DNA from 3 places in the Streptomyces sp. NPDC036764 genome. Region 1 is predicted to be linked to each of the others. Evidence: predicted binding sites of a transcription regulator. Region 1 holds the regulator's gene; each other region holds the start of a gene.

Region 1 (7,095 bases):
CGGGGCTGAACTTCTCGTACGGCCCGTTCGTCGCCCCGGCCTGCGGTTTGAGGCCGAGGACGTCGGCGTAGAAGCGGTAGCAGGCGGCGAAGTCGGTGACCAGCAGCCGTACTTGGGCGAGTTCCACGGCGGACGTCCCTCCCGGTGTCAGGACCAGCGGCCGGTGCGGCCGAGGAGCAGTGCCGTCGCCGCGGTTCCGGCGGTGGAGGTGCGCAGGACGGTACGGCCCAGACGGTACGCCTTCGCCCCCGCCTCCTCGAAGAGGGCCAACTCCTCGGGGGCCACCCCGCCCTCGGGACCGACGACGAGCACGATCTCGCCCTCGGCGGGCAGTTCGGCGGTCGCGAGCGGCTCGCTGCCGTAGTCGCGGTCCTCGTGCAGTACCGCGGCGAAGTCGGCCGCCGCGAGAAGCTCCGCGACCTGCTTGGTCGTCGCCGCGTCCGCGACCTCGGGGAAGCGCACCCGGCGGGACTGCTTGCCGGCCTCGCGGGCGGTGGCCCGCCATTTGCCGAGTGCCTTCGCGCCCCGCTCGCCCTTCCACTGCGTGATGCAGCGGGCGGCCGCCCACGGCACGATCGCGTCGACGCCGGTCTCGGTCATGGTCTCGACGGCGAGCTCACCGCGGTCGCCCTTGGGCAGGGCCTGCACGACGGTGATCCGGGGCCGCTCGGGGGCCTCCTCAGCCACGGCACCGAGCTCCAGCACCAGCCGGTCCTTGCCCTCGGCCGCCCTGACGACGCCCTCGGCCCAGCGGCCGTGCCCGTCGGTGAGGACGACCTCCTCGCCGGCCCGCAGCCGCTTCACCGAGACGGCGTGCCGGCCCTCGGGCCCGTCGAGCACGAACTCGGCGCCGGCGGCACCGGCCCGCTCCAGCGACTCGACGACGAACACCGGAGCGGTCATCCGGCCGCACCGCCCTTCGGGAAGGCCGACAACGCTGTCGACGCGGCGTCCAACTCGGCGACCAGGACCTCCACCAGCCGCCCGGCGGAGAGTTCGCGGGCCATGCGGTGCCCCTGCCCGGCCCACAGCGCCATGCCCTGCGGGTCGCCGGACGCGGCGGCCTTCTTGCGCAGGGGCGAGGTGAGGTGGTGGACCTCGGGGTAGGCGGCGGGGGCGTACGGGCCGTGCTCGCGCATGAAGCGGTTGACGAGGCCGCGCGCGGGACGTCCGGAGAACGCGCGCGTCAGCTCGGTGCGGACGAACAGCGGGTTGGTCAGCGCCTGCTTGTGCAGGGCGTTGGCGCCGGACTCCGGGGTGACGAGGAAGGCGGTGCCGAGCTGTGCGGCACTGGCGCCGGCCGCGAGGGCGGCGGCGATCTGGCTGCCGCGCATGATGCCGCCGGCGGCGACCAGCGGGAGGCTCACGGTCTCGCGGACCTGGGCGATGAGCGACAGCAGCCCTATTCCGGTGCCGTCGGTCTCGGGGTTGTCGCGATGGGTGCCCTGGTGGCCGCCGGCCTCGACGCCCTGCACGATCACGGCGTCGGCGCCGGCCCGCTGCACGGCGAGGGCCTCGTCGGGGGTGGTGGCGGTGACGAGGGTGACGGTGCCGGCGCGGCGCAGGGACTCCAGTACGTCGGCGCTGGGCACGCCGAAGTGGAAGGAGACGACGGGCACCGGGTTGTCGAGCAGCACGGCGAGCTTGGCGTCGTAGCCGTCGTCGCGGCCGCTGTCCGGGTCCCCCAGCTCGACCTCGTACCAGGCGGCCTCACCGGCGAGCTGATGGGAGTAGACGTCCACGGCCGCGGCGTCGGCGTACTCGGGCTGCGGCATGAACAGGTTGACGCCGAAGGGCCGCTGGGTCAGCCCGCGCAGTTGCTTGATCTCCTGGTACATCCCGTCGGCGGTTTTGTACCCGGCGGCGAGAAACCCCAGCCCGCCGGCCTCGCCCACGGCGGCGGCGAGGTGCGGCACGGAGACGCCGCCCGCCATGGGGGCCTGCACGATCGGATGGGGGAAGAGACCGGTCAGCGCGGAGGACATGACGGCATGTTGTCACGTCCTCCGAACAAGTCCGAATCGGCCCTGTGCCCCGGCATCGGGCCGGGGAAAATCAGCCCGTCCGGCGTTTGAGGACGAGGCCCGTTCAGGGCCGAAGCGGGGGTCTGGGGGCGGCGGCCCCCAGCCACGGAGCCGCAACCCCCACGCACCGGTCAGCGACCGTTGAACGCGTCCTTCAGCCGCGAGAACAGCCCTTGCTGACCCGGCTGGAACTGCCCCTGCGGGCGCTCCTCGCCGCGGAGCTTGGCCAGCTCGCGCAGGAGGCGTTCCTGTTCGGGGTCCAGCTTGGTCGGGGTCTGTACCTCGACGTGCACGATGAGGTCGCCCCGGCCGCCGCCGCGCAGATGCGTGACGCCGCGTCCGTGCAGCGGGATCGACTGGCCGGACTGGGTGCCGGGCCGGATGTCGACCTCCTCCATGCCGTCCAGCGTCTCCAGCGGCACCTTCGTGCCGAGGCACGCCGCCGTCATCGGGATCGTCACCGTGCAGTGCAGGTCGTCGCCGCGCCGCTGGAAGGTCGAGTGCGGCAGCTCGTGGATCTCGACGTACAGGTCACCGGCCGGACCGCCACCCGGCCCGACCTCGCCCTCGCCGGCGAGCTGGATCCGGGTGCCGTTGTCGACACCTGCGGGGATCTTGACCGTGAGGGTGCGCCGGGACCGTACGCGGCCGTCGCCCGCGCACTCGGGGCACGGCGTCGGGACGACGGTGCCGAAGCCCTGGCACTGCGGACACGGCCGCGACGTCATGACCTGGCCCAGGAAGGACCGCGTCACCTGCGACACCTCACCGCGGCCGCGGCACATGTCACATGTCTGGGCGGAGGTGCCGGGTGCGGCCCCTTCACCGTTACAGGTGTTGCAGACGACGGCCGTGTCGACCTGGATGTCCTTCGTCGTACCGAAGGCCGCCTCGTCGAGCTCGACCTCCAGCCGGATCATCGCGTCCTGGCCGCGCCGGGTGCGCGAGCGCGGACCGCGCTGGGACGCCGTACCGAAGAACGCGTCCATGATGTCCGAGAAGTTTCCGAAGCCGCCGGCGCCGAAGCCGCCCGCACCCGCGCCGCCCGCCTGGGACAGCGGGTCGCCGCCGAGGTCGTAGACCTGCTTCTTCTGCGGGTCCGACAGCACCTCGTAAGCGGCGTTGATCTCCTTGAACCGCTCTTGGGTCTTCGGATCAGGGTTGACGTCCGGGTGCAGCTCGCGGGCGAGCCGCCGGAAGGCCTTCTTGATCTCTTCCTGCGACGCGTCGCGACGCACGCCGAGCACGGCGTAGTAGTCCGTGGCCACTTACGACTCCGCCAGGATCTGTCCGACGTAACGTGCCACTGCGCGTACCGCTCCCATCGTTCCCGGGTAATCCATGCGGGTCGGTCCGACCACGCCGAGCTTGGCGACTGCCTCGCCGCCCGAACCGTAGCCCACCGACACGACAGACGTGGAGTTGAGTCCCTCATAGGCGTTCTCGTGCCCGATGCGCACGGTCATGCCCGAATCCCCGGCCTCGCCAAGCAACTTGAGGAGCACGACCTGCTCCTCCAGCGCCTCCAGGACCGGTCGGATGGTGAGGGGGAAGTCATGCCCGAAGCGGGTGAGATTGGCGGTGCCGCCGATCATCAGCCGCTCCTCGTTCTCCTCGACGAGCGTCTCCAGGAGGGTGGAGAGCACGGTCGAGACGGTGCCGCGGTCCTCGATGTCGAAGGCCTCGGGGAGGTCCTCGACGAGCCTCGGCACATCGCTGAAGCGCCGCCCCGCGACCTTGCTGTTCAGCCGCGCCCGCAGATCCGCGAGCGAGGTCTCGCCGAACGGTGCCGGGCAGTCGATCATCCGCTGCTCGACCCGACCGGTGTCCGTGATCAGCACGAGCATCACCCGCGCGGGGGCGAGCGAGAGCAGCTCGACATGCCGGACGGTGGACCGGGTCAGCGACGGGTACTGCACGACGGCGACCTGCCGGGTGAGCTGCGCGAGCAGCCGTACGGTCCGGGCCACCACGTCGTCGAGGTCGACGGCGCCGTCGAGGAAGTTCTGGATGGCGCGCCGCTCGGGCGGGGTCATCGGCTTGACGCCGGCGAGTTTGTCGACGAACAGCCGGTAGCCCTTGTCGGTGGGGATGCGCCCGGCACTGGTGTGCGGCTGCGCGATGAAGCCCTCGTCCTCCAGGGCCGCCATGTCGTTGCGCACGGTCGCCGGGGAGACGCCGAGGTTGTGCCGCTCGGTGAGCGCCTTGGAGCCGACCGGCTCCTCCGTCCCGACGTAGTCCTGGACGATGGCGCGCAGCACCTGGAGCCGTCGTTCGCTCAGCATCTCGCGCACACCTCCAGAAGTCGTTCCCCTTGGCATCTTTCCTGGCACTCTGTCCGTCCGAGTGCCAGCCGTCCCCGGCCCAGTGTACGGCGGTGGGGTACACCCCGGGCAAGGCCGGGCCAAGTCCGCCGTGCTCGGCGGTGGTGTCTTGGCTAGCGTCGCCGTATGACGGTGACTTGGGAAGAGCTGGGGTGGGAGCGGCTGGCGTCCGGGGTGGGCCGGTGCCGGCTTCCGGTGTGGGACTGCACGGCGGGGCTGGTCGTGGGGGACGGCACCGCGCTGATCGTCGACGCCGGGTCGAGCCTCGCGGAGGGCGTGCGGTTGCGTACGCAGGCGCAGTGGCTCGCCGGTCACCGTGTGACCCATCTCGCGCTGACCCATCCCCACTTCGACCATGTCTTCGGTGCGGCGGCGTTCGCGGGCACGGAGGTCTACGGCCCGGTCGGCATGGACACGGTGCTCGACGGCCGGCAGGCGCACGAGGAGCTGCGTGCCGACGCGGTGGGCAACGGACTGGATCCGGCCGCGGCGGAGGAGGCGGTGGACGCGCTGATCCGCCCCCACCACCAGGTCAGCGGCGAGTGGACGCTCGACCTGGGCGGTGGCCGCGGGGTGCTGCTGGCGAACGTGGGTCCCGCCCACACCGCCCACGACCTGGCGGTGCTCGTGCCGGGCGAGGTCTCCGGTGATCGGGAGGTGGTCTTCTGCGGCGATCTGGTGGAGGAGTCGGGCGAGCCCCAGGCCGGCCGCGACGCCGTTCCGTCGCAGTGGCCGGCCGCCCTGGACCGGCTGCTCGCCCTGGGCGGCGAGGACGCTCTGTACGTACCCGGTCACGGAGCGGTGGTGGACGCGGAGTTCGTGCGGCGGCAGCGAGACGAGCTGGCATCCAGATTCGGCGTGTCGCAGTGACCGTGGGGGTGCTTCTCCTATCGTCATCCGAATGCGCCAGTACTCCGCCGACCTGACCCCGCCCTGGAAGAAGCCCAGACCCGTCCCCGAGGTCCCGGCGGAACCCGGCCTGGTGGTCGAGGAGCCCGGCACGGGTTTCTGCGGCGCGGTGATCCGCTGCGAGGCGGGCACGGTGACCCTGGAGGACCGCTTCGGCAAGCACCGGGTGTTCCCGCTGGAGCCGCGCGGGTTCCTGCTGGAGGGCAAGGCGGTGACGCTCGTCCGGCCGACCGGCGCGGCCCCGGTACGCCCCACCCGTACGGCATCCGGTTCGGTGGCCGTCCCCGGCGCCCGCGCCCGCGTCGCCCGCGCCGGCCGTATCTACGTCGAGGGCCGCCACGACGCCGAGCTGGTCGAGAAGGTGTGGGGCGACGACCTGCGCATCGAGGGCGTGGTCGTGGAGTACCTGGAGGGCGTCGACGACCTGCCGTCGATCGTGACCGAATTCGCACCCGGCCCGGACGCGCGGCTGGGAGTCCTGGTGGACCACCTGCTGCCCGGCACCAAGGAGTGGCGCATCGCCGAGTCGGTGACGAGCGAGCACGCCCTGGTGGTGGGCCACCCGTACATCGACATCTGGGAGGCGGTGAAGCCCTCGGCCCTCGGGATCGAGGCGTGGCCCCGGGTCCCGCACGGGCAGGACTGGAAGACCGGGGTGTGCCGGGCCATGGGATGGCCGCCGGAGAACACCGGGGCGGTGTGGCAGGCGATCCTGAAGCGGGTGGGGTCCTACCGGGACCTGGAGCCGGAGTTGCTGGGGCGGGTGGAGGAACTGATCGACTTCGTCACGACACCGGCCTAGGACCCGCCACCGGGCCGACCGGGTGCGCCCGCTCAGTCCACCACGTCCCGCACCACCGCGTCCGCCAGCAGCCGCCCCCGCAGCGTCAGCACCGCTCGCCCCTCGTCGTACGGCCCCTGGTCCAGGAGCCCGTCCGACAGGGCTCGGCGGGACGCCCGCAGGCCCTCCTCCCGCAGCAGTGCCAGGGGCACGCCCTCGCGCAGCCGCAGCTCCAGCAGGATGCGCTCGACGCGGCGGTCCTCCTCGGACAGCAGCTCGCGTCCCGCGCCCGGTGAGCGCCCCGCCGCCAGCGCCGCCGCGTACGCTCCCGGATGCTTGACGTTCCACCAGCGCACCCCGCCGACGTGCGAGTGGGCTCCGGGGCCCGCGCCCCACCAGTCGGCGCCGCGCCAGTACAGCTCGTTGTGCAGGCAGCGGGCGGCCTCGGAGGTGGCCCAGTTGGAGACCTCGTACCAGTCGAAACCGGCCGCCTTGAAGGTCTCCTCGGCGATCAGGTACCGGTCCGCGTGCACGTCGTCGTCCGTCATCGGGACCTCGCCCCGGCGGATGCGGCGGGCGAGCTGGGTGCCCTCCTCGACGATCAGGGCGTACGCCGACACATGGTCCGGTCCGGCGCCGAGCGCCGCCTCCAGCGAGGCCCGCCAGTCGTCGTCGGACTCGCCGGGGGTGCCGTAGATCAGGTCGAGGTTGACGTGCTCGAAGCCGGCCGCGCGGGCTTCCGCCACGCAGGCCTCGGGGCGGCCGGGGGTGTGGGTGCGGTCGAGGATCTTCAGCACGTGCTGCTTCGCGCTCTGCATGCCGAAGGAGATCCGGTTGAAGCCGCCCTCGCGGAGCGTGGCGAGATATGCCGGGTCCACCGACTCCGGGTTCGCCTCCGTCGTGATCTCCGCGTCCGGCGCCAGGCCGAACTCGTCGCGGATCGCCCCCAGCATCCGTACGAGATCAGCGGCGGCCAGCAGGGTGGGCGTACCGCCGCCGACGAAGACCGTGCGGACCTCGCGCTGGTCGTCGCCGAGGACCTTGCGGGCCAGGCGGA
Region 2 (7,095 bases), on a different contig from region 1:
GGCGCGAGGGGCCTTGCGCGCCGCTTCCACGGCCCACGAAAGCGGCGGCGAGTACGCCTCGGGATCGAAGATCCGCCCGCCCGTCACCCGACCGCCACCCCTCACCGACGCGCTTCGCGCGGCCCCCCTTGATGGACCGCCACGCCGGGCAGGGTCGACGAACACGGCGTCGTAGCCGCTGGTGTCCACTCCGGTGACGTCCGCCTCCCGCACCTCGATGAGGTCGGCGAGCCCGAGGGCCTCGGCGTTCGCCCGTGCCGCCGCGACCGTCGCCGGATCCCGGTCCACCGCCAGCACCCGGATCCCTGCCCGCGCCAACGCGATGGCGTCGCCCCCGATCCCGCAGCACAGGTCGGCGACCGAGCCGATGCCCAGCTCCTTCATCCGCCCGGCCCGGTACGCCGCCACACTCGCGCGCGTCGACTGCTCGACCCCGTTCGGCGTGAAGAACATCCGCCCCGCGTCCGCCGCCCCGAACTTCGCCACCGCCCGCTGCCGCAGCCGCGCCTGCCCGAGAGCCGCCGACACCAGCTCGGCGGGGTGCTCGCGGCGCAGCCGGGTGGCGACGGCGAGTTCGTCGGCCGGGTCCGTGTCACGGACGGCGTCGAGGAGGGCGCGGCCCTCGGGGGTGAGGAGGCGGGAGAGGGAGGCGAGGTGGTCGTTCACCGGAACATTGTCGGCCAGGTGCGGCAGGGGTGGCGTACCGCCCACCGGCGGTGGGCGCGCGGCGCACTCCCACTGGCTGTCGGCGCGCGGCGCACTCTCACCGGCCGTCGGCACGCGGCGCACCGCCCTCGCTGTGGGCCAGTCGGTGGATGGTCCGTCGGCTGCGGCGGTGTCGGCCCGGGTTCGGGGCGGGAGCCTGCCAGGATCCGGCTCCATGCGACTAGTAGTACAAAATGACAAAAGCGCCGGAAATGGGGCGATGGTCGTAGGGCGCCGTCGGCGGACGGCCCGGCATGCGCGCGCCCGCGGCGCCATCGCCGTGCTCGTCGCGGCCGCCATCGCCTCCGGCTGTGCGCAGCCCGGCGGATCCGGGGCCGGAGCCGTACCCCGGGCAGGAGGCGCGTCAGGTCCGGAAGGGGTGTCCGGGCCGGGAGACGGATCCGAGGCCGCGGGCTCCACGCCGAGCCGGCGGCCGCTCAAGTCGCCGCCCCCGGCCACCAGTGCGAACCCGCAGGCCAAGAAGTTCCAGTCGGCCCAGGAGGCCCGCACCTCGCGCATCGCCGCCGCCCGCCGCTGGCGCCTGGACGGCGTCCCGCTCACGCCCCCGCCACCCCCCGCCCAGAAGCCGAAGATCACCACCCGCGAAGGCTTCGAGGTCGACGGACACGAGGAGCTTGGCCTGCCACCGGTCTTCACGACCGTCCCGACCAAACAGCGGGTCGTCTTCCTCACCATCGACGACGGCGCCGAGAAGGACCCGACGTTCCTGCGGATGATGAGCGACCTCCAGGTGCCGTACACCGCCTTCCTCAGCAACTACCTGATCAAGGACGACTACGGCTACTTCAGGCGGATGCAGCGCAGCGGCGTGGTCCTGAACAACCACACCCTGCACCACCCCTACCTCCCGGCCCTGTCCTATCGCCGCCAGCAGCACGAGATCTGCGGCATGCAGGAGGTCATCGAGGAGCACTACGGCAAGCGCCCGCTGCTCTTCCGCCCGCCCTTCGGCAACTACAACCGCAACAGCCTGCGCGCCGCGAAGTCCTGCGGCATCGAGTACGTCCCGCTGTGGAACGAGGAGGTCTTCGTCGACCACTGGGACTACCGCGAGTGGGACCGGAAGATCCGACCGGGTGACATCGTGCTCAGTCATTTCCGGGGCCGGGAGGACTGGAAGGGCACAATGCCCGACATGATCCGCCGGTTCCTGAACAAGGTGACGGCCGAGGGGTACGCGGTGGCGCGGCTGGAGGACTACCTGTGAGATCGGCGCGGACGCCGGGGTCGCGGGCCCTCGCGGCGGTGGTCCTGGCGTCCGCCCTGCTCGCGGGCTGTGCGCAGCCGGCCGGTCCGGCCGACCCCCGCGGAGGATCGGCCGAGCGGTCGCCACGCTCGGCGAAGAACCCCACGCACACGGAACAGCCGTACCGCCGCTGGGGCTTGAGCGCCCCGCTGTCCGCGCCCCCGTCCCCGCCCGTCCGCAAGCCGCCGCGCCCGGCCGGCGACCGGCTGCCCGTCGTGCATCACGTACCCACCCGCGACCGGGTCGTCTTCCTCACCTACGACGACGGCGCCGAGAAGGACCCCCGCTTCGTCGACATGGTCCGTGAGCTGCGGCTGCCCGTGAGCATGTTCCTCACCGACAGCGTGGTCGGCCCGGGTTACGGCCACTTCGCGCGCCTGCGCTCGGTGGGCGCGTCGATCCAGAACCACACCCTCGACCACGCCGCCCTGCGCGGCCTGCCGTACGCCGGCCAGCGCGCCGAGATCTGCGGCCAGCAGAACAAGCTCAGCGCCCGCTTCGGCATCCGCCCCCGTCTCTTCCGCCCGCCCTACGGCACGTACGACACCACCACGCTCCGCGCCGCCGCCGACTGCGGTGTCACGGCGGTCGTGCTGTGGCGGGCGGCGATGGAGGGCGACGGCGGACTGACGTACGCCGAGGGGCCCGCCCGGTTGCGCGCCGGGGACATCGTGTCCGTCCCTTCGGGTGAGCCGGCCGGGCTGAGCCTGCGGGAGCGGACGACACGCCTGCTGCGGGAGGTCCACAAGCGCGGGCTGACGGTGGGCCGGTTGGAGGACTACGTCTGAGAGCCCGGCGTCCGAGGGATGCCTTCGGCGCCGGTCCAGGCAAATACAGCCCGTCCGGCGCTTGAGGACGAGGCCGTTCAGGCCGATGGCGGGGGTCTGGGGCGGCAGCCCCCAGACGGCCACGCCAACGCCGCCCACTGACAGCACCTGTCACCCGAACGCGGCTCGGCCAGCGCAGCGAATTAGCAGTCCGCTTGACCGAGTGCTAATCGCGGTCATAGTCTCAGCTCTGGCACTCCCCACTGGAGAGTGCCAACAACGCGACGGGCAGGTCCGGCACCCGCGACGACGGATCCACCTGGTCGCCACCTCAGACAGTTAACCCCGTGAGATCTCCGAAGGGGGAGGTCGGATCGTGACGACCACCAGCTCCAAGGTTGCCATCAAGCCGCTTGAGGACCGCATCGTGGTCCAGCCGCTCGACGCCGAGCAGACCACCGCCTCTGGCCTGGTCATCCCGGACACCGCCAAGGAGAAGCCCCAGGAGGGCGTCGTCCTGGCCGTGGGCCCGGGCCGCTTCGAGAACGGCGAGCGCCTGCCGCTCGACGTCAAGACCGGCGACATCGTGCTGTACAGCAAGTACGGCGGCACCGAGGTGAAGTACAACGGCGAGGAGTACCTCGTCCTCTCGGCTCGCGACGTGCTCGCGATCATCGAGAAGTAATTCACTTCAAGCACTTTTGCTTGTGAGCTGCGCCCCGGGCCCCCGCGACCTTATGAAGCCGGGCGTCAGGGGCGCAGTTCGTTTCACCCACGTTTTCCGAGAGGGCTGAACCGCTCCCATGGCGAAGATCCTGAAGTTCGACGAGGACGCCCGTCGCGCCCTCGAGCGCGGCGTCAACAAGCTTGCCGACACGGTCAAGGTGACGATCGGCCCCAAGGGCCGCAACGTCGTCATCGACAAGAAGTTCGGCGCGCCCACCATCACCAACGACGGTGTCACGATCGCCCGTGAGGTCGAGATCGAGGACCCGTTCGAGAACCTCGGCGCCCAGCTCGTGAAGGAGGTGGCGACCAAGACCAACGACATCGCTGGCGACGGCACCACCACCGCCACCGTGCTGGCCCAGGCGCTGGTCCGCGAGGGCCTGAGGAACGTCGCCGCGGGTGCCTCCCCGGCGCTGCTGAAGAAGGGCATCGACGCGGCCGTGGCCGCGATCTCCGAGGAGCTCCTCGCGACCGCCCGCCCGATCGACGAGAAGTCCGACATCGCTGCCGTGGCCGGCCTGTCCGCCCAGGACAGCCAGGTCGGCGAGCTCATCGCCGAGGCGATGGACAAGGTCGGCAAGGACGGTGTCATCACCGTCGAGGAGTCCAACACCTTCGGTCTGGAGCTGGACTTCACCGAGGGCATGGCCTTCGACAAGGGCTACCTGTCGCCGTACTTCGTGACGGACCAGGAGCGCATGGAGGCCGTCCTGGAGGACCCGTACATCCTCATCAACCAGGGCAAGATCTCCTCCATCCAGGACCTGCTGCCGCTGCTGGAGAAGGTCATCCAGTCGGGTGGCTCCAAGCCGCTGCTGATCATCGCCGAGGACGTCGACGGCGAGGCCCTGTCGACCCTGGTCGTCAACAAGATCCGCGGCACCTTCAACGCGGTCGCGGTCAAGGCCCCCGGCTTCGGTGACCGCCGCAAGGCGATGCTGCAGGACCTCGCGGTCCTCACCGGCGCCACGGTCATCTCCGAGGAGGTCGGCCTCAAGCTCGACCAGGCCGACCTGGACGTGCTCGGCAGCGCCCGCCGCGTCACCGTCACCAAGGACGACACCACGGTCGTCGACGGCGCCGGCGACTCCGCGGACGTCACGGGCCGCGTCGGCCAGATCAAGGCCGAGATCGAGAACACCGACTCCGACTGGGACCGCGAGAAGCTCCAGGAGCGCCTCGCGAAGCTGGCCGGCGGCGTGTGCGTGATCAAGGTCGGCGCCGCCACCGAGGTGGAGCTGAAGGAGAAGAAGCACCGTCTGGAGGACGCCATCTCCGCGACCCGCGCCGCGGTCGAGGAGGGCATCGTCTCCGGTGGTGGCTCCGCGCTGGTGCACGCCGCGAAGGTGCTCGAAGGCGGTCTGGGCAAGACCGGCGACGAGGCCACCGGTGTCGCCGTCGTCCGTCGCGCGGTCGTCGAGCCGCTGCGCTGGATCGCCGAGAACGCCGGCCTGGAGGGTTACGTCATCACCTCCAAGGTCGCCGAGCTCGACAAGGGCCAGGGCTTCAACGCCGCGACCGGCGAGTACGGCGACCTGGTCAAGGCCGGCGTCATCGACCCGGTCAAGGTCACCCGCTCCGCCCTGGAGAACGCCGCCTCCATCGCCTCCCTGCTCCTGACGACCGAGACCCTGGTCGTCGAGAAGAAGGAAGAGGAAGAGCCGGCTGCCGGTGGCCACGGCCACGGACACGCCCACTGAGCTCAGACGCTCGTAGAAGGCCCCGGTCCCGCACATACGCGCGGGACCGGGGCTTTCCCCTTCGCGGGCTTCACTGACCGAGTACCCCTAGCTGCTCCAGCAGCCCGGCCCGGTCGTACAGCCAGTGGCTCTCGCAGATCCTGCCGTCCCGCAACCGCTGCCAGGTCATGCCCTGCATGGTCACGTCCTGCCCGGTCGCCGGGATCCCCAGGAACTCACCCGTGTGCCGGGCGCTCCACGTCCAGCGCGTGCACACCTGGTCGCCCTGGGCCATCTGGTCGTCGATCCGAAAGGCGAAGTCGAAGGCGGCGCGCCACCCGGCGTACTGCTCCTGGATCCCGCCGACGCCGCGCACCGGCTCCGGATACGACGGATCGTTGTCCACGTAGTCGTCGGTGAGATGGTTCCCGATGGCCTCCGGCGCCATCCTCCCCATGTCCTCGAAGAAGCTACGCGCGGCCAGCACATTGAGCTGCTCGTCCCGCACCACGTCGAGATCGGTGAACGTCGGCGTCTCGTCGCAGAGCGCGACCATCTCCTGGAAGATCCGATCGGTCTCGGGGAGGTTCGAGTTCCGCATCGCGTCCTCGTACGAAGCGAACTCCACGATCTCGATGAAGTGCCCCGAGTCGGAGCGGTCCTTCCCGATGACGTCGTGTGTCGCCGTCCGTTTCCCCTTGGTCTGCTCGACCCACCTGTCCATCAGCCCGTTCATCTCGTCGAACCGGCTGGTCCTGCAATCGATGAGCTGCACGAAGGTCATGACGCCGTCGCCTCCCGGTGGGGCTGGGTGCGGCTGGACACTTCCATTGTCGTCGCGGATGGGGGGCTGTGCCTGTCGGCCCGTCTACTGCGGCCCGTACTTGCGCCCGGTGCGGGAACTGATCCCCCCGAGCATTCCCCGGGGCACCAACTTCGCCGCCCCCATGAGTGCCTTGTAACGGGGATCCGGAATGGACAGCGACTTCCCCCGGGCCAGGTCCCCCAGTGCCGCGGACACCAGTTTGTCCGCGTCCAGCCACATCCACCCCGGAATGTTGTCCGTCCCCATGCCGGCCCGCTCATGGAATTCCGTGCGCACGAACCCGGGGCACAGCGCCATCAGCCGCACTCCGCTGCCGGCCAGATCCCGGGCCGCCCCCTGCGTGAACTGCACGACCCACGCCTTGGACGCGCCGTACGTCCCGCGCGGTACGAAGGCGGCGACCGACGCGACGTTGACGACACCCCCGCGCCCGCGCTCCCGCATCGCCTCCGTCGCCGCCGACGTCAGGCGCAGCACCGCCTCGCAGTGCACCTTGAGCATCTTCAGCTCGTCGGCCATGGAGACGTCGAGGTAGCGGCCCTTGTTGCCGAAGCCGGCGTTGTTGATCAGCAGGTCGACGGGGTTCTTGCGGTCGCCGAGGCGGGCGGCGACCGCCTCGATGCCGGTGTCCTCGGCGAGGTCGGCGGTCAGTACCTCGGCCTCGATGCCGTGCCGGTCGTGCAGTTCGGTCGCCTGCTCCCGCAGCCGCTTGGTGTCCCGGGCCACCAGGACGAGGTCATGTCCGTCGGAGGCCAGCCGCCGCGCGAACGCGGCGCCGATACCTGCGGTCGATCCCGTAATCAATGCCGTTGTCATGGCGCAAGATTAGTGACCCGGACCACGGGCATCCGTTTCCTGCACGGGCTCTCCCGATCGGTGAAACCCGGGCGAAGACCCGCTGCCGCGAGAGTTCGTCAGCGGGCGCGGGTGCGCGAGTTCGCAGCCCTCCCGTGACGGGCCGTCAAGATCCTTGCTGGGCCGCGTACTTCCGTGCCGCCTCCAGCGACTCCGGGTGCAGCGCCTCGCCGGCCGCCAGCAGTCGCGGCAGCAGCGTCCGGTCCGTCGTCACCGCCCGGAACTGGAGCGCCACCGTCACGTCATGGCCCGGACGGTGAATGATCT
Region 3 (7,095 bases), on a different contig from region 1:
CTCGGCGAGCAACAGCCGCAGCGAGTCGGTGGCGTTGACACCGTGCCTGTCGGGGGCGTCGGTCTTCCGGATATGGGTGTCGGAGAGATGAAGGATCCTCATCTCTCCGACGGTAGCCGCGAGCCGGGGCTCAGCTCAGGGACTTCAGCGACGCCGCGTCGTACGGCGCCAGGTCACCGAAGCGGCCCTCCAGCACCTTCGCCGCCCACTCGGGGTCCTGGAGCAGCGCGCGGCCGACGGCGACGAAGTCGAACTCCTCGGACTCCAGCCGGTCCAGAAGGTCGTCGAGGCCCTTGAGCCCGGAGCCCTGTCCGACGAACGCGCCCAGGAACTCGCCGTCCAGGCCGACCGAGCCGACGGTGATGGCGGGCTTGCCGGTCAGCTTCTTCGTCCAGCCCGCGAGGTTGAGGTCGGAGCCGTCGAACTCCGGGATCCAGTAGCGGCGGGTGGAGGCGTGGAAGGCGTCGACGCCGGCCGCGGCGAGCGGGGCCAGGATGGCCTCCAGCTCCTCCGGGGTCTCGGCGAGGCGCGCGTCGTAGGCCTCCTGCTTCCACTGCGAGTAGCGGAAGATGACGGGGAAGTCCGGGGAGACCCGCTCGCGTACGGCGGCCACGATCTCCGCGCCGAACTTGGTACGGGCGACCGCGTCACCGCCGTAGGCGTCCGTGCGGCGGTTGGTGCCCTCCCACAGGAACTGGTCGACGAGGTAGCCGTGGGCGCCGTGGATCTCCACGCCGTCGAAGCCGATGCGCTCGGCGTCCGCGGCGGCCTCGGCGAAGGCGCCGATCACGTCGTCCAGGTCGCTGCGGGTCATCGCCCTGCCGGTGGCCTCGGCGGCACCGATGCGCAGCCCGGAGGGGCCGACGGCAGGGGCTTCCGCGTAGGGCGGCTGGCCCTGCTGACGCACCATGCCGATGTGCCAGAGCTGCGGCACGATGGTGCCGCCCGCCGCGTGTACCGCGTCGGCGACCTTCGCCCATCCGGCGAGCTGCTCCTCGCCGTGGAACCGCGGCACCCGGTCACTCTGACCGGCCGACTCGTGCCCGACGTACGTCCCCTCGGTCACGATCAGCCCCACCCCGGCACCGGCCCGGCGCGCGTAGTACGACACCACGTCCTCCCCGGGAACGCCGCCCGGCGAGAACATGCGGGTCATCGGCGCCATCACGATGCGGTTGGGAACGGTGAGGCCGTTGATCGCGGTCGGCCGGGAGAGGATCTGGGCCGCGCGGGAGGCGGCGGGCTGGGTGACGGTCACGTAGGAGCTCCTGGGAAGCGGGTTCTGTTTATACCGAGCGGTATGTGCGTACGCATTGTTGCACCACATTAAGCAACGACGGGTGTGAGGTCGCGCATTCCCAGGAGGGGGTTCTGTTTCGTGTGCGGGTGCGGGTACGTGTGGGCTGGTCGCGCAGTTCCCCGCGCCCCTTAGCGGCGCGGGGAACTGCGCGAGCAACCACGAACCACGCGCAGCCGCCGAAACACCGAGGGCGGCACCCCCTGTCGCAACAGGGGGTGCCGCCCTCGGTAAGGACGTTGATCAACCGGAGGCCAGGGCCCCCGAGGTCGATCAGAAGTCCATGTCACCGCCCGGCATGCCGCCACCGGCAGGCGCGGCGGCCTTCTCCGGCTTGTCGGCGATGACGGCCTCGGTGGTGAGGAACAGCGCGGCGATCGACGCGGCGTTCTGCAGCGCGGAACGCGTCACCTTCGCCGGGTCGATGATGCCCTCGGCGACCAGGTCGACGTACTCACCGGTCGCGGCGTTCAGGCCGTGACCCGGGGTGAGGTTGCGGACCTTCTCCACCACGACGCCGCCCTCGAGGCCGGCGTTGACGGCGATCTGCTTCAGCGGGGCCTCAAGGGCGAGCTTGACGGCGGCAGCGCCGGTCGCCTCGTCACCCTCCAGCTCCAGCTTCTCGAAGACACCGGAGGCCTGGAGCAGGGCCACGCCACCACCGGCGACGATGCCCTCCTCGACGGCCGCCTTGGCGTTGCGCACGGCGTCCTCGATGCGGTGCTTGCGCTCCTTGAGCTCCACCTCGGTGGCGGCACCGGCCTTGATGACGGCCACGCCGCCCGCGAGCTTCGCCAGGCGCTCCTGGAGCTTCTCGCGGTCGTAGTCCGAGTCGCTGTTCTCGATCTCGGCGCGGATCTGGTTCACACGGCCGCCGACCTGGTCCGAAGAACCGGCACCGTCGACGATCGTGGTCTCGTCCTTGGTGATGACGACCTTGCGGGCACGGCCCAGCAGGTCCAGGGAGGTGTTCTCGAGCTTGAGACCGACCTCCTCGGAGATGACCTCGCCACCGGTGAGGATGGCGATGTCGTTCAGCATCGCCTTGCGACGGTCACCGAAGCCCGGGGCCTTGACGGCGACGGACTTGAAGGTGCCGCGGATCTTGTTGACGACCAGGGTCGACAGGGCCTCGCCCTCGACGTCCTCGGCGATGATCAGCAGCGGCTTGCCCGACTGCATGACCTTCTCCAGGAGCGGGAGCAGGTCCTTGACGGAGCCGATCTTGGAGTTGGCGATCAGGATGTACGGGTCGTCGAGCGACGCCTCCATACGCTCCATGTCGGTGGCGAAGTACGCCGAGATGTAGCCCTTGTCGAAGCGCATACCCTCGGTGAGTTCCAGCTCCAGACCGAAGGTCTGGGACTCCTCGACGGTGATGACGCCTTCCTTGCCGACCTTGTCCATCGCCTCGGCGATGAGCTCGCCGATCTGGGTGTCGGCGGCGGAGATGGAGGCCGTGGAGGCGATCTGCTCCTTGGTCTCGACGTCCTTCGCCTGCTCCAGCAGGGCGGCGGAGACGGCCTCGACGGCGCGCTCGATACCGCGCTTGAGGGCCATCGGGTTGGCGCCGGCGGCTACGTTGCGCAGGCCCTCCTTGACCAGGGCCTGGGCGAGAACGGTCGCGGTGGTCGTACCGTCACCGGCGACGTCGTCCGTCTTCTTGGCGACTTCCTTGACCAGCTCGGCGCCGATCTTCTCGTACGGGTCCTCGAGCTCGATCTCCTTGGCGATGGAGACACCATCGTTGGTGATCGTGGGGGCGCCCCACTTCTTCTCGAGGACGACGTTGCGGCCCTTGGGGCCGAGCGTCACCTTCACGGCGTCCGCGAGCTGGTTCATGCCGCGCTCGAGGCCGCGCCGCGCCTCCTCGTCGAACGCGATGATCTTGGCCATGTGAAGTGGTCCCTCCAGGACTGGGGGTGATTCCTTCGGACCGCGCCCGCGCCCGCGACGGACGGCTCGCCGGCCTCGTGGTTCCTTGCCCCACCCGGCCTGCGGGCCTCACCGACCCGGTCCTTCGTTGTCACTCTCACCTTCAGAGTGCTAACGCAATGATTAGCACTCGACCCATGCGAGTGCAAGCGGCTCTCGGGGATCGGGCGGGGCGCTCCGCCGGGCGCGAACGGACCGCGAACGGGTTCTGAGCACGGCGAAGGGCCCGCACCCCGGGAGGTGCGGGCCCTTCGAAGAAGTACGTCGCTGCTGTTAGTCGACGCGTGCTTCAGCCGGTCGCCAGACGGACCATGTCCGCCTGCGGCCCCTTCTGGCCCTGCGAGATCTCGAATTCGACCCGCTGGCCTTCCTCCAGGGTGCGGTAACCGTCCATCTGGATCGCGCTGTAGTGGACGAAAACATCCGCACCACCGTCGACCGCGATGAAGCCGTACCCCTTCTCCGCGTTGAACCACTTGACGGTGCCCTGAGCCATGCCTAACTCCCCTATTACTGGCCCTTGCACAGATCCACACTTCGCGGATCCGGGTCAGACCTCACCCCCCATCGGTCGGGGGCGTGCGCCGGAACGCGTCGACCGCGGCTGAATGTATCTGCCCAACTGCCGTCTGCAACAGGTCAATCGGACGAGAAATCCGGGCACGACCGGTCGGGAATGTGGGGACAATTCCCCTGACTTCAGGTCAAGTCGGACCTGACAAAAGGAACAGAAGCCGCAAAAAACCCGCACACTTTGGCTACTTCTTGTCGGGCGTACGGCAAGAATCAAGGGCAACCGACTCGGAGATCGGCGGCACGTTCCCCAACTGTACCTCGCTCAACCACACAGAATTGCCCCCTCCGCTTCTCTCACGGAGGGGGCAATTCGGTGAACTCTCAGTAACCCGTGTTACCGATGGTAATGATCGGTCATTCTGTCAGCCGCCGGCGACGGCCGGGATGATGGAAACGCCCGCACCGTCCGGGGTCGCCGTCTCCAGGCCCTGCTCGAAACGCACGTCGTCGTCATTGACGTAGACATTGACGAAGCGCCGCAGCTTGCCCTGGTCGTCCAGCACCCGGGCGGCGATCCCCGTGTGGTTCTTCTCCAGGTCGGCGATGACCTCGGCGAGGTTGGCACCATCGGCGGCGACCTCGGCCTGCCCGCCGGTGTAGGTGCGCAGGATGGTGGGGATGCGAACGGTCACGCTCATGCGAGGCCAGCCTCTCGGAAGGAGTCCAGGTTCGGGCGGATGGTGGCGGTGAGGCCGGTACCGGCCACCGCGTCGAGGGTCTTGAGGCCGTCGCCGGTGTTGAGGACGACCGTGGTCTTCGTGGGGTCGAGGACACCGCTCTCGATCAGCTTCTTCGTCACGCCCACGGTCACCCCGCCGGCGGTCTCCGCGAAGATGCCCTCGGTCCGGGCGAGGATCTTGATCGCGTCGACGACCTGCTCGTCCGTCACATCCTCCACGAACCCGCCGGTGCGGCGCGCGATGTCGAGGACGTACGGGCCGTCGGCCGGGTTGCCGATGGCCAGCGACTTGGCGATGGTGTTCGGCTTCTGGGGGCGGACCACGTCGTGGCCGGCCTTGAAGGCGGTCGACACCGGCGAGCAGCCCTCGGCCTGCGCACCGAAGATCTTGTACGGCCGGTCCTCGACGAGCCCGAGCTTGATCAGCTCCTGGAGCCCCTTGTCGATCTTCGTGAGCTGCGAGCCGGAGGCGATCGGGACGACCAACTGGTCCGGGAGCCGCCAGCCGAGCTGCTCGCAGATCTCGTACGCCAGGGTCTTGGAGCCCTCGGCGTAGTAGGGCCGCAGGTTGACGTTGACGAAGCCCCAGCCCTCGCCGGCCGGGTCGCCGATCAACTCGGAGCAGAAACGGTTCACGTCGTCGTAATTGCCCTCGATGCCGACGAGCTCGCCGCCGTAGATCGCGGCCATGACGACCTTGCCCTGCTCCAGGTCGTGCGGGATGAACACGCACGAGCGGAAGCCGGCGCGGGCGGCCGCGGCACCCACCGCGCCGGCCAGGTTGCCGGTGGAGGAGCAGGAGAGCGTGGTGAAGCCGAAGGCGCGGGCGGCCTCCAGGGCCTGGGCGACGACACGGTCCTTGAAGGAGTGCGTCGGGTTGCCGGAGTCGTCCTTGATGTACAGGCCGCCGGTCACACCCAGCTCGCCGGCGAGGTTGTCGGCCTTGACGAGCTTGGTCCAGCCGGGGTTGAGGTTCGGCTTGTCGGCGACGTCGGCCGGGACGGGCAGCAGCGGCGCGTAACGCCAGATGTTCGCGGGACCCGCTTCGATCTGCTTGCGGAGCTCCTCGGTGTCGTAGGCCGAGAAGTCGTAGGCGATCTCCAGCGGGCCGAAACACTCCTCGCACGCGAAGACCGGGCCGAGCGGTACCCGGTGGCCGCACTCGCGGCAGGAGAGCGCCGCGGCGGGGCCGAGGTCTACGGTGGATTCGGTGGTGCTTGCAACAGTCTGCGCAGCCATGTGAGGCGAGGCCCTTTCTCCTCATCTTCCTCACGACGCATCTCGCCGTGAGACGGATTTGGCACCTTCCCTAGCCGGGAGCCTCGCGCAGACGATCAACTGTGACGATCGACGCTGATCTACGAGAACCGACTGGAGGGTTGCCGGGGCTTCATCGGGCCGTATCCCTCTGCCCCTCTGGATGAGCGGTATTCGGTTGTGGACGACGGTTGACCTCGGACATGCGATGGTCACCCGCGTTGTTCAAGACTGTAACCGAACGCCAGGACAGTTGAGATAGCCGTCCGAACCGCGAGATGGATCACAAACGTTCCGACAGTGAGGAGCCGCCGACCGTGCTGGAAGAAGTCGAGCGCTGGCTGAGCCGCCGCTCCTGGTCCGTTACCGATCGCCCGCTGCATCACATCCTGGCCGCCAAACAGCGCACGGGCCAGTCGGTCTCCGTCGTGCTGCCCGCGCTCAACGAGGAGGAGACGGTCGGCGACATCGTCTCGATCATCGCCCATGACCTCGTGCGGCAGGTTCCGCTGGTCGACGAGATCGTCGTCGTCGACTCCGGCTCCACCGACCGCACCTCCGAGGTGGCCGCAGCCGCGGGCGCCCGGGTGGTGCACCGGGACGAGATCCTCCCGCGCGTCCCGGCCGTGCCCGGCAAGGGCGAGGTGCTGTGGCGCTCGCTGCTCGTCACGACCGGCGACGTCGTCTGCTTCATCGACGCCGATCTGAAGGAGTTCTCCTCCGACTTCGTCTCCGGGATCGTCGGCCCGCTGCTCACCGACCCCGGCGTGGACCTGGTCAAGGCGATGTACGACCGTCCGCTCGGCGGTGCCGCCGGGCAGGGCGGCCGGGTCACGGAGCTGATGGCGCGCCCGCTGCTGAACATGCACTGGCCGCAGCTCGCCGGTTTCGTGCAGCCGCTCGGCGGCGAGTACGCGGCCCGCCGCAGCCTGCTGGAACAGCTCCCGTTCCCCGTCGGGTACGGCATCGAGCTGGGCATGCTGGTCGACGCGCTGCATCTGGTCGGGCTCGACGCGCTCGCCCAGGTGGACGTGGGGGTGCGCAAGCACCGGCACCAGGACGGGCAGGCGCTCGGCCGGATGTCCGCCGCGATCTACCGCACGGCCCAGTTGCGGCTGGCCCGCGGGCATCTGGTGCGGCCGTCGCTGACCCAGTTCGAGCGCGGCGAGGACGGTTTCGAGCCGCGTACGTACTCCGTGGACACCGAGGAACGGCCGCCGATGGTGGAGATCGCCGAGTACGCGACGCGGAAGGTCGCGTAAACGCCGGAATCCGGCCGTATACAGGGCGTACAAGAGCCCCCCACTGAGCGGAACCGCACGTTTGAGCGTTTCCGGGGAGGGCTAGGTTG

The links. The regulator HrcA, encoded in region 1, represses chaperone genes, less so after heat shock. The targets are predictions, from matches to a motif close to TTNGCACTCNGNNNNNCNGAGTGCNAA.
Region 2: groES (co-chaperone GroES) is a predicted target of HrcA. The motif match lies at 2,943-2,969, and genes of this name have one in related genera.
Region 3: groL (chaperonin GroEL) is a predicted target of HrcA. The motif match lies at 3,356-3,382, and genes of this name have one in related genera.

The regions. Positions count from the first base shown of each region.
Region 1 is NZ_JBVJPT010000009.1:108,444-115,538, forward strand. It holds gene ACZ69Q_RS29060 (VOC family protein) at 1-127, opposite strand, end outside; gene ACZ69Q_RS29065 (16S rRNA (uracil(1498)-N(3))-methyltransferase) at 148-903, opposite strand; gene ACZ69Q_RS29070 (nitronate monooxygenase) at 900-1,985, opposite strand; gene dnaJ (molecular chaperone DnaJ) at 2,156-3,292, opposite strand; gene hrcA (heat-inducible transcriptional repressor HrcA) at 3,293-4,309, opposite strand; gene ACZ69Q_RS29085 (MBL fold metallo-hydrolase) at 4,475-5,218, shown strand; gene ACZ69Q_RS29090 (DUF3097 domain-containing protein) at 5,250-6,059, shown strand; gene hemW (radical SAM family heme chaperone HemW) at 6,092-7,095, opposite strand, start outside.
Region 2 is NZ_JBVJPT010000019.1:114,372-121,466, forward strand. It holds gene ACZ69Q_RS41680 (THUMP-like domain-containing protein) at 1-666, opposite strand, end outside; gene ACZ69Q_RS41685 (polysaccharide deacetylase family protein) at 926-1,933, shown strand; gene ACZ69Q_RS41690 (polysaccharide deacetylase family protein) at 1,930-2,760, shown strand; gene groES (co-chaperone GroES) at 3,116-3,424, shown strand; gene groL (chaperonin GroEL) at 3,543-5,168, shown strand; gene ACZ69Q_RS41705 (ester cyclase) at 5,239-5,931, opposite strand; gene ACZ69Q_RS41710 (SDR family NAD(P)-dependent oxidoreductase) at 6,016-6,789, opposite strand; gene ACZ69Q_RS41715 (MOSC domain-containing protein) at 6,935-7,095, opposite strand, start outside.
Region 3 is NZ_JBVJPT010000008.1:150,534-157,628, reverse strand. It holds gene ACZ69Q_RS27585 (metallophosphoesterase family protein) at 1-102, opposite strand, end outside; gene ACZ69Q_RS27580 (NADH:flavin oxidoreductase) at 131-1,258, opposite strand; gene groL (chaperonin GroEL) at 1,571-3,193, opposite strand; gene ACZ69Q_RS27570 (cold-shock protein) at 3,522-3,728, opposite strand; gene ACZ69Q_RS27565 (MoaD/ThiS family protein) at 4,171-4,446, opposite strand; gene thrC (threonine synthase) at 4,443-5,726, opposite strand; SAM riboswitch class I at 5,745-5,914, opposite strand; gene ACZ69Q_RS27555 (glucosyl-3-phosphoglycerate synthase) at 6,062-7,006, shown strand.